2 regions of the Miniphocaeibacter halophilus genome follow, and region 1 is predicted to be linked to the other one. Evidence: a T-box and tRNA genes for the amino acid it is inferred to sense, from the RefSeq annotation. Region 1 holds a T-box; the other holds one or more tRNA genes.
What was found. A T-box is a leader RNA that pairs with one kind of tRNA and senses whether it is charged. The one in region 1 lies ahead of serS (serine--tRNA ligase), so its partner is inferred to be a tRNA-Ser.
Positions count from the first base shown of each region.

Region 2: it has a tRNA-Ser gene. The T-box ahead of serS (serine--tRNA ligase) is inferred to sense a tRNA for this amino acid. The anticodon was not compared.

Region 1 is NZ_CP066744.1:1,567,265-1,570,660, reverse strand. Features, by position in the region: gene serS (serine--tRNA ligase) at 43-1,317, opposite strand; T-box leader at 1,471-1,638, opposite strand; gene JFY71_RS07695 (sugar phosphate isomerase/epimerase family protein) at 1,738-2,550, opposite strand; gene JFY71_RS07690 (ABC transporter ATP-binding protein) at 2,528-3,396, opposite strand, start outside.
Region 2 is NZ_CP066744.1:1,839,775-1,843,170, reverse strand. Features, by position in the region: gene yfcE (phosphodiesterase) at 1-509, opposite strand, end outside; tRNA gene JFY71_RS09220 (tRNA-Lys) at 766-841, opposite strand; tRNA gene JFY71_RS09215 (tRNA-Lys) at 874-948, opposite strand; tRNA gene JFY71_RS09210 (tRNA-Phe) at 1,035-1,110, opposite strand; tRNA gene JFY71_RS09205 (tRNA-Ile) at 1,167-1,243, opposite strand; tRNA gene JFY71_RS09200 (tRNA-Ser) at 1,251-1,341, opposite strand; tRNA gene JFY71_RS09195 (tRNA-Ser) at 1,362-1,450, opposite strand; tRNA gene JFY71_RS09190 (tRNA-Lys) at 1,455-1,530, opposite strand; tRNA gene JFY71_RS09185 (tRNA-Gln) at 1,540-1,616, opposite strand; tRNA gene JFY71_RS09180 (tRNA-Arg) at 1,620-1,696, opposite strand; tRNA gene JFY71_RS09175 (tRNA-Gly) at 1,701-1,774, opposite strand; tRNA gene JFY71_RS09170 (tRNA-Tyr) at 1,850-1,935, opposite strand; tRNA gene JFY71_RS09165 (tRNA-Thr) at 1,948-2,023, opposite strand; tRNA gene JFY71_RS09160 (tRNA-Asp) at 2,027-2,103, opposite strand; tRNA gene JFY71_RS09155 (tRNA-Val) at 2,109-2,184, opposite strand; tRNA gene JFY71_RS09150 (tRNA-Glu) at 2,190-2,264, opposite strand; gene JFY71_RS09145 (sunset domain-containing protein) at 2,775-2,966, opposite strand; gene JFY71_RS09140 (M28 family peptidase) at 3,028-3,348, opposite strand.

The sequences.
Region 1 (3,396 bases):
GTTGTCTATCCTACTAATTATGCATTATTTAGTTTTTTGAAACTATTTCTTTTCTATTTTTTCTACACCGTTCATATAAGGTCTTAAAACCTCTGGAATAGTTATTGTTCCATCTGCATTTTGACAGTTTTCAAGTATTGCAGCTAATGTTCTTCCTACAGCTAATCCTGAACCGTTTAAAGTGTGTGCAAATTTAACTTTTCCATTTTCGTCTCTGTATTTTATGTTAGCTCTTCTTGCTTGAAAATCCAAGAAATTACTACATGAAGAAATTTCTACATATCTATTATAGCTTGGCATCCAAACTTCTATATCGTAGGTTTTTGCAGAAGAAAATCCTAAATCTCCTGAAGATAATATTACTACCCTATAAGGTATATTTAATTTTTGTAGTACTTCTTCAGCGTCATTTGTTAACTTTTCTAATTCATCATAACTTGTTTCTTGATCTGTGAATTTAACTAATTCAACCTTGTCAAATTGATGATTTCTAATTAAACCTCTTGTATCTCTTCCTGCTGAACCTGCTTCTGCTCTAAAACAAGGTGAATAAGCAGTATAATGAATAGGTAATCTTGCTCCATCAATTATTTCATCCATAAATAGATTTGTTACAGGTACTTCTGCTGTCGGTGCCAAGAAAAGATCCTTTTGTGGCACATAGAACATATCTTCTTCAAATTTTGGTAATTGACCTGTTCCAAACATAGCTCTTCTATTCATCATTACAGGAACCCAAATTTCTTCATATGTTTGATCTATTGTATGTAAATCAAGCATAAAGTTTATTATTGATCTTTCTAGTCTTGCTCCTAGACCTTTGAATACAGAAAATCTTGAACCTGAAATTTTAGTTCCTCTTTCAAAGTCCAATATATCCAAATCTACTCCTAAATCCCAATGTGCTTTAGGTTCAAAATCAAATTTAGTAGGCTCTCCCCATTTTCTTACTTCAACATTGTCTGAATCATCTTCTCCTTCTGGTACTTCATCAGCTGGAGTGTTAGGAATATTTGCTAAATAATTATATATTTCATCATCATATTTTCTTACTTCCTCATCTAATTCCTTAACTTTATTTGATAATTCCTTCATTTGAGCAAATACTTCTGTGGTGTCTTTTCCCTCTTTTTTCAATATTGGAACTTGTTTAGAAATCTTGTTTTGCTCCGCTTTCATTTCTTCTACTTGCTTAATGGTATTTCTTCTTTTTTCGTCAACTTCTAAAAGTTTATCTATTGGAAAATCTCCATGTCTTTTTTCTAAAGCTTTTAAAACTCCCTCTTTATCCGCTCTTAATCTTCTAATATCTAACATAATTCCTCCTTATATTTTAAATAAACTACGCCACTACTATAAAATATAGATATAATAAAATCTACTAATTAATTATTTTTTCTTACAGGTATAAATTATTTTTAACAATTAATTTGTATATAAGCTTATTAAATAAAAAACTCGTCCCTTAACAAAAGGGACGAGTAAATACCCGCGTTGCCACCCTAATTACGATAAAATATCGTCACTTATAGGCCTTTAGCTCTAGGACGGATTCTATAATATTCAACATTTGCTTACACCAGCCGCAAACTCTCTATGCTTGAAAAATTATATACTATTTCCTTTCATCGCTAATATGAAATTATAAATAATTATACCATATACTTGGTTTATCAACAAGTAAATAACTAATTCCATCTTAATTTATAATATTAATTAATATAATAATACAAGCTATTAATGATATTGTTTAAAATCAAAATTTTCTTTTATAAATTCTATATCTTGAGCTACACCACTAAAATCCCCAGATACAACATCACCATATTCTATAACAATATCGGCTTTTGGAGTGTATTCTTTATATAATTCTTTAAAACGATTAAAATCTAAAGTTCCTTTAAATATTCTGTCGTGATTATCATCAAAACCATTATTATTATGAACATGATAAGCTTTTATTTTATTTTGTAAGGTCTTAATTATATTTTCTAAATCCCAACCATTAGCATTTATATGACCTATATCTATTAAAATATAATTTTCTATTGTTAAACATTCTTCTATAAACTCTTTTTCTGTAAATAGATTATTTCCTATAGAATTAACCCCTGCATTCTCAACATATATGGAAATATCATATTCTTTACTAATTTCATTTAGTTCTAATAAGTTCAATCTTGAATTATAAATCATCTCTTCTTTTTTATCTGCACTTACAACTTTATTATTATGATGAAATACAAAATACTTTCCATTTAATGTTTTTTCTAATTTAAAAACTTCTATACAATCATTAATTGCTTTATTATATTCTAAACTACCTTTAGGTGCACTATGTTCTATATTATAATATGGTCCATGAAAGCTAATTGGATATTTTTTTAATTCATCAATAGATTCTATTATCTCTTTAATAAATTTTCCATCTTTTAAAATTGGAAATATTTCTATGCCTATTTGATTTTTATTGTCTATCATTTTAAAAAGTTTAAATATATTTAAAAAAGAAGTTTTAGCATAAATATTAGTGCTTACATAAATTGTCATAATTTTCCACTTCCTTTGGATAACCTATATTATTTTCAGTTTTCTCATTAAAAAAATGCAGCTTATAATCATTAAAAGAAATACTAACTTTATTTCCTATTTTCCAATTTTTATAATCATCTAAAACTATCCATTCATCACCATCTATATCGACTGCTATAGCATAATTAGGACCAAGGTTTTCTATAAATTTTATAACTCCATCAATTGAATTATCTACTTTTTCTTTTGTAATTTTTAAATGTTCAGGCCGAATTCCCACTATTAAATTAGAATTATTGTTTCTCTTTAATATATCTTCCCAAATTTCATTAATTGTTATATTTTGTTTTTTAATAATTATTTTATTTTTCTCCATTTTTACTTTTTTTAAATTCATTTTAGGATTTCCAATAAATGAAGCCGTAAATACATTACTAGGATAATTATATACTTTTTCAGGAGTATCTATCATTTGAATTCTCCCCTCATTCAATAAGGCTATTCTATGACCTATTGTCATAGCCTCTACTTGATCATGGGTAACATAAACAAAGGTATGTTTATACATTTCATGTATTTTAATTAGTTGTTTTCTAGCATTATGGCGTAATGTAACATCTAAATTCGATAATGGTTCATCTAATAGAAAATAATTCGATCTTTTTACTACTGAACGAGCTAAGGCAACTCTTTGCCTTTGTCCTCCCGAAAGTTCTTTAGGTAACCTATCTTTATATTTTTTTAAATCTAACATATTGAGTACTTTTTCCAATCGTCGATTTACTTCTTCTTTATCTATTTTACTGGCTTTAAGACCAAATGTAATATTTTCTGAAACAGTCATATTTGGATAAAGTGCATAAT
Region 2 (3,396 bases), 270 kb from region 1:
TCTATATTAATTAAATCAATAGTCTTATTATTGATAATTGCACAGGAACTTGTTCCATCTTTTGGAATTGTTGTGCTACCTGGATTGATTACAATAATATTATCGATTTTTTTTAATACTTTTACATGGGTGTGGCCAGATACTACAATATTAGCATTAAATTCCCTTGCTTTTTCAATTCTTTTTTCTTCTGTTTCCTCATATCCATGAATTGCAAATATAGTATATTTACCAAAATTAAAAACCCTGGATTTGCTTTTTAAATCTTTTTTAATAACCATTTCATCTACATCACTATCACAGTTACCTCTAATATAATAAATATTTTCCAATTTAGATAAATATGTTGCTAAATCCCTGGGATTATAATTTTTAGGTAAATCATTTCTTGGTCCATGATATAGAACATCACCACAATGAATAATATATTCACAGTCTTGTAGTATTTTTAATACTTTTTTAGTTTGAACAATATCACCATGTGTATCACTCAATATACCAATTTTCATCTATTTCTCCTCTTTAATCTTTCTTTACTTAACTATTATATTAGATAATCCTGTAATTATGCAATAAAAAATCTATAGACTTTATAAAAAAATAAAATTTATAACTTTCTTCTATCTTACCGATAAATTTTAATCTATTATGGTTCTATAATTTCTGATATTGATAAAGGAAAATCAAAAACTTCTCCAAATTATTTTTTATAAAAAAAGAAACACTCTAAACAGCTTTTATCTAAGCTTTTAAAGTGTTTTCTTTTGGTGACCCATCAGGGGCTCGAACCCTGGACAACCTGATTAAGAGTCAGGTGCTCTACCAACTGAGCTAATGAGTCATATATTTAATAATTATGTAGTTTATAAAAATTGGTGACCCATCCACGCTTTGAGCATGGGACCTCCTGATTAAGAGTCAGGTGCTCTACATCTGAGCTAATGGGTCACATATAAACATCCTATAAAAAGGATAAAACATAGTATAAACTATGTCAAGTTTTTAAATAAAAAAAAGACAATCATAAGTCTTTTTGGTGCCCGGAGCCGGAATCGAACCAGCGACACGAGGATTTTCAGTCCTCTGCTCTACCGACTGAGCTATCCGGGCTAATTTATTTGCTTTTAAATAAAATATTTCTTGGCAATGCCAAGAAATATTAATATTGGTGGGCCTTCAGGGACTCGAACCCCGGACCTACCGGTTATGAGCCGGGCGCTCTAACCAACTGAGCTAAAGGCCCCAATAACTGGCGGAGAAAGAGGGATTTGAACCCTCGCATCCCGTTAAGGATCTACTCCCTTAGCAGGGGAGCCTCTTCAGCCACTTGAGTATTTCTCCTAATCCAATCTAAAAAAAATTGGCGGAGAGGGTGGGATTCGAACCCACGTGGGCGTGAACCCAAACGGTTTTCAAGACCGCCTCGTTATGACCACTTCGATACCTCTCCTTGATGGTGACCCATCCGCGACTCGAACGCGGGACACCCTGATTAAAAGTCAGGTGCTCTGCCGACTGAGCTAATGGGTCATATAAAACTGGCTGGGGTGACAGGACTCGAACCTGTGAAATGCTAGAGTCAAAGTCTAGTGCCTTACCGACTTGGCTACACCCCATTATGGCGCACCTAAGAGGATTCGAACCTCTGGCGCACGGATTAGAAGTCCGTTGCTCTATCCAGCTGAGCTATAGGTGCATACTGGAGCGGGTGAAGGGAATCGAACCCTCGCAACCAGCTTGGAAGGCTGGGGCTCTACCACTGAGCTACACCCGCGCAAAATCTCTAAGCAACTATTTTAGTATACCAATTCGGTTTTATTTTGTCAACCCTTTTTCAATTTGTTTTTATTGGTGGAGGAGAGCGGATTCGAACCACTGAAAGCGTAGCTAACGGATTTACAGTCCGTCCCCTTTAGCCAACTCGGGAACTCCTCCATGTTTAAAAAATGGAGCTGATGAGAGGACTTGAACCCCCAACCTACTGATTACAAGTCAGTTGCTCTACCAATTGAGCTACATCAGCAAATGGCGACCTGGATCGGACTCGAACCGACGACCTCCAGCGTGACAGGCTGGCATTCTAACCAACTGAACTACCAGGCCATATATGGTGGGCGGTACAGGGCTCGAACCTGTGACCCCCTGCTTGTAAGGCAGATGCTCTCCCAGCTGAGCTAACCGCCCATATATGGTGACCCTACCGGGATTCGAACCCGGGATACCGCCGTGAAAGGGCGATGTCTTAACCGCTTGACCATAGGGCCTTATGTGACTAATTTAGTATAACTTATTTTTTTTTACTTGTCAAATTTTTTATTATTTAATTTGCAACAAGCTATACTGTTTTGACGACAAAAATAATTATATGATAATTCCAAATAAAATGCAACAACAATAATATAAATTCCTTTTTATATTATATAATATTTTCACTTTTTATATTTTATTTCTACAAAATATTTTAGAATTGTACATATATGATCTAAAAACATATCAAAATCTTTTATGAAATTATAGCTAAATAATTAAAGTCCCTATAATGAAAAAACTATCGATTGATGAACTAAACAACATATATATATATATATATGTGAAGATATTTACGATTTAGAAAAAGCTAAAGATTATCTTTGTAAGGGAATTTATCTATATTATAATGAATTTTTAAGAGTGTTTACTTCCCCTATTGTTGATAATGGATTTTATATAGCGGACTTAAAAATAAAAAATATAACAAATAAAAAAGACAGGAGTTCTCCCCTGTCTTAGTTAATTTACTTTATATTGTCAGCTTTTCTCCATTCAGCATTTTGTACTTCTCGTTCAGTTTTAAACCATCTTTCACCTGCTGATGTATTTATTTGTGTACTATTATATGAACCTTTATTAGGAATATGATATATTTTTTCGCCTTTAGCATTAATATTTCCTTTTATTAATCCTCTTCCATTTGAATCTACATACAATTTATCTAAATCTGTAGAGGAATTATTATCTGTATGAGTATTTGGTTTCTCAGTATTCGTTTCAAAGGCTGATACTCCATCTGCCCATATTCCTTTTTAGCAGCTTATGCTTCACTATCTTCTTATATTTCTTTTTAAAATTATCAGATCCTATTAATCCTACTTCTTCTTGGTCAAAACATACTTTATCTCTATCTGTTTCAGGTAAATCCTCCATTATCCAAAGTAATGTAGCTACTCCAGACGTATTGTCATTTACAGTATGCTTATTAGCTATTCCATATGTCATTTGAATAAGAAATGCTATAAGTATTATGTCTGGAATAAACATAGCCCAATAATTCCCTGTTAAATTAACTAAAAACTTAGTTGATAAAAACATGAAAGCAACTATAAATACAACTACATATAGTTGACTAATGATAAAACC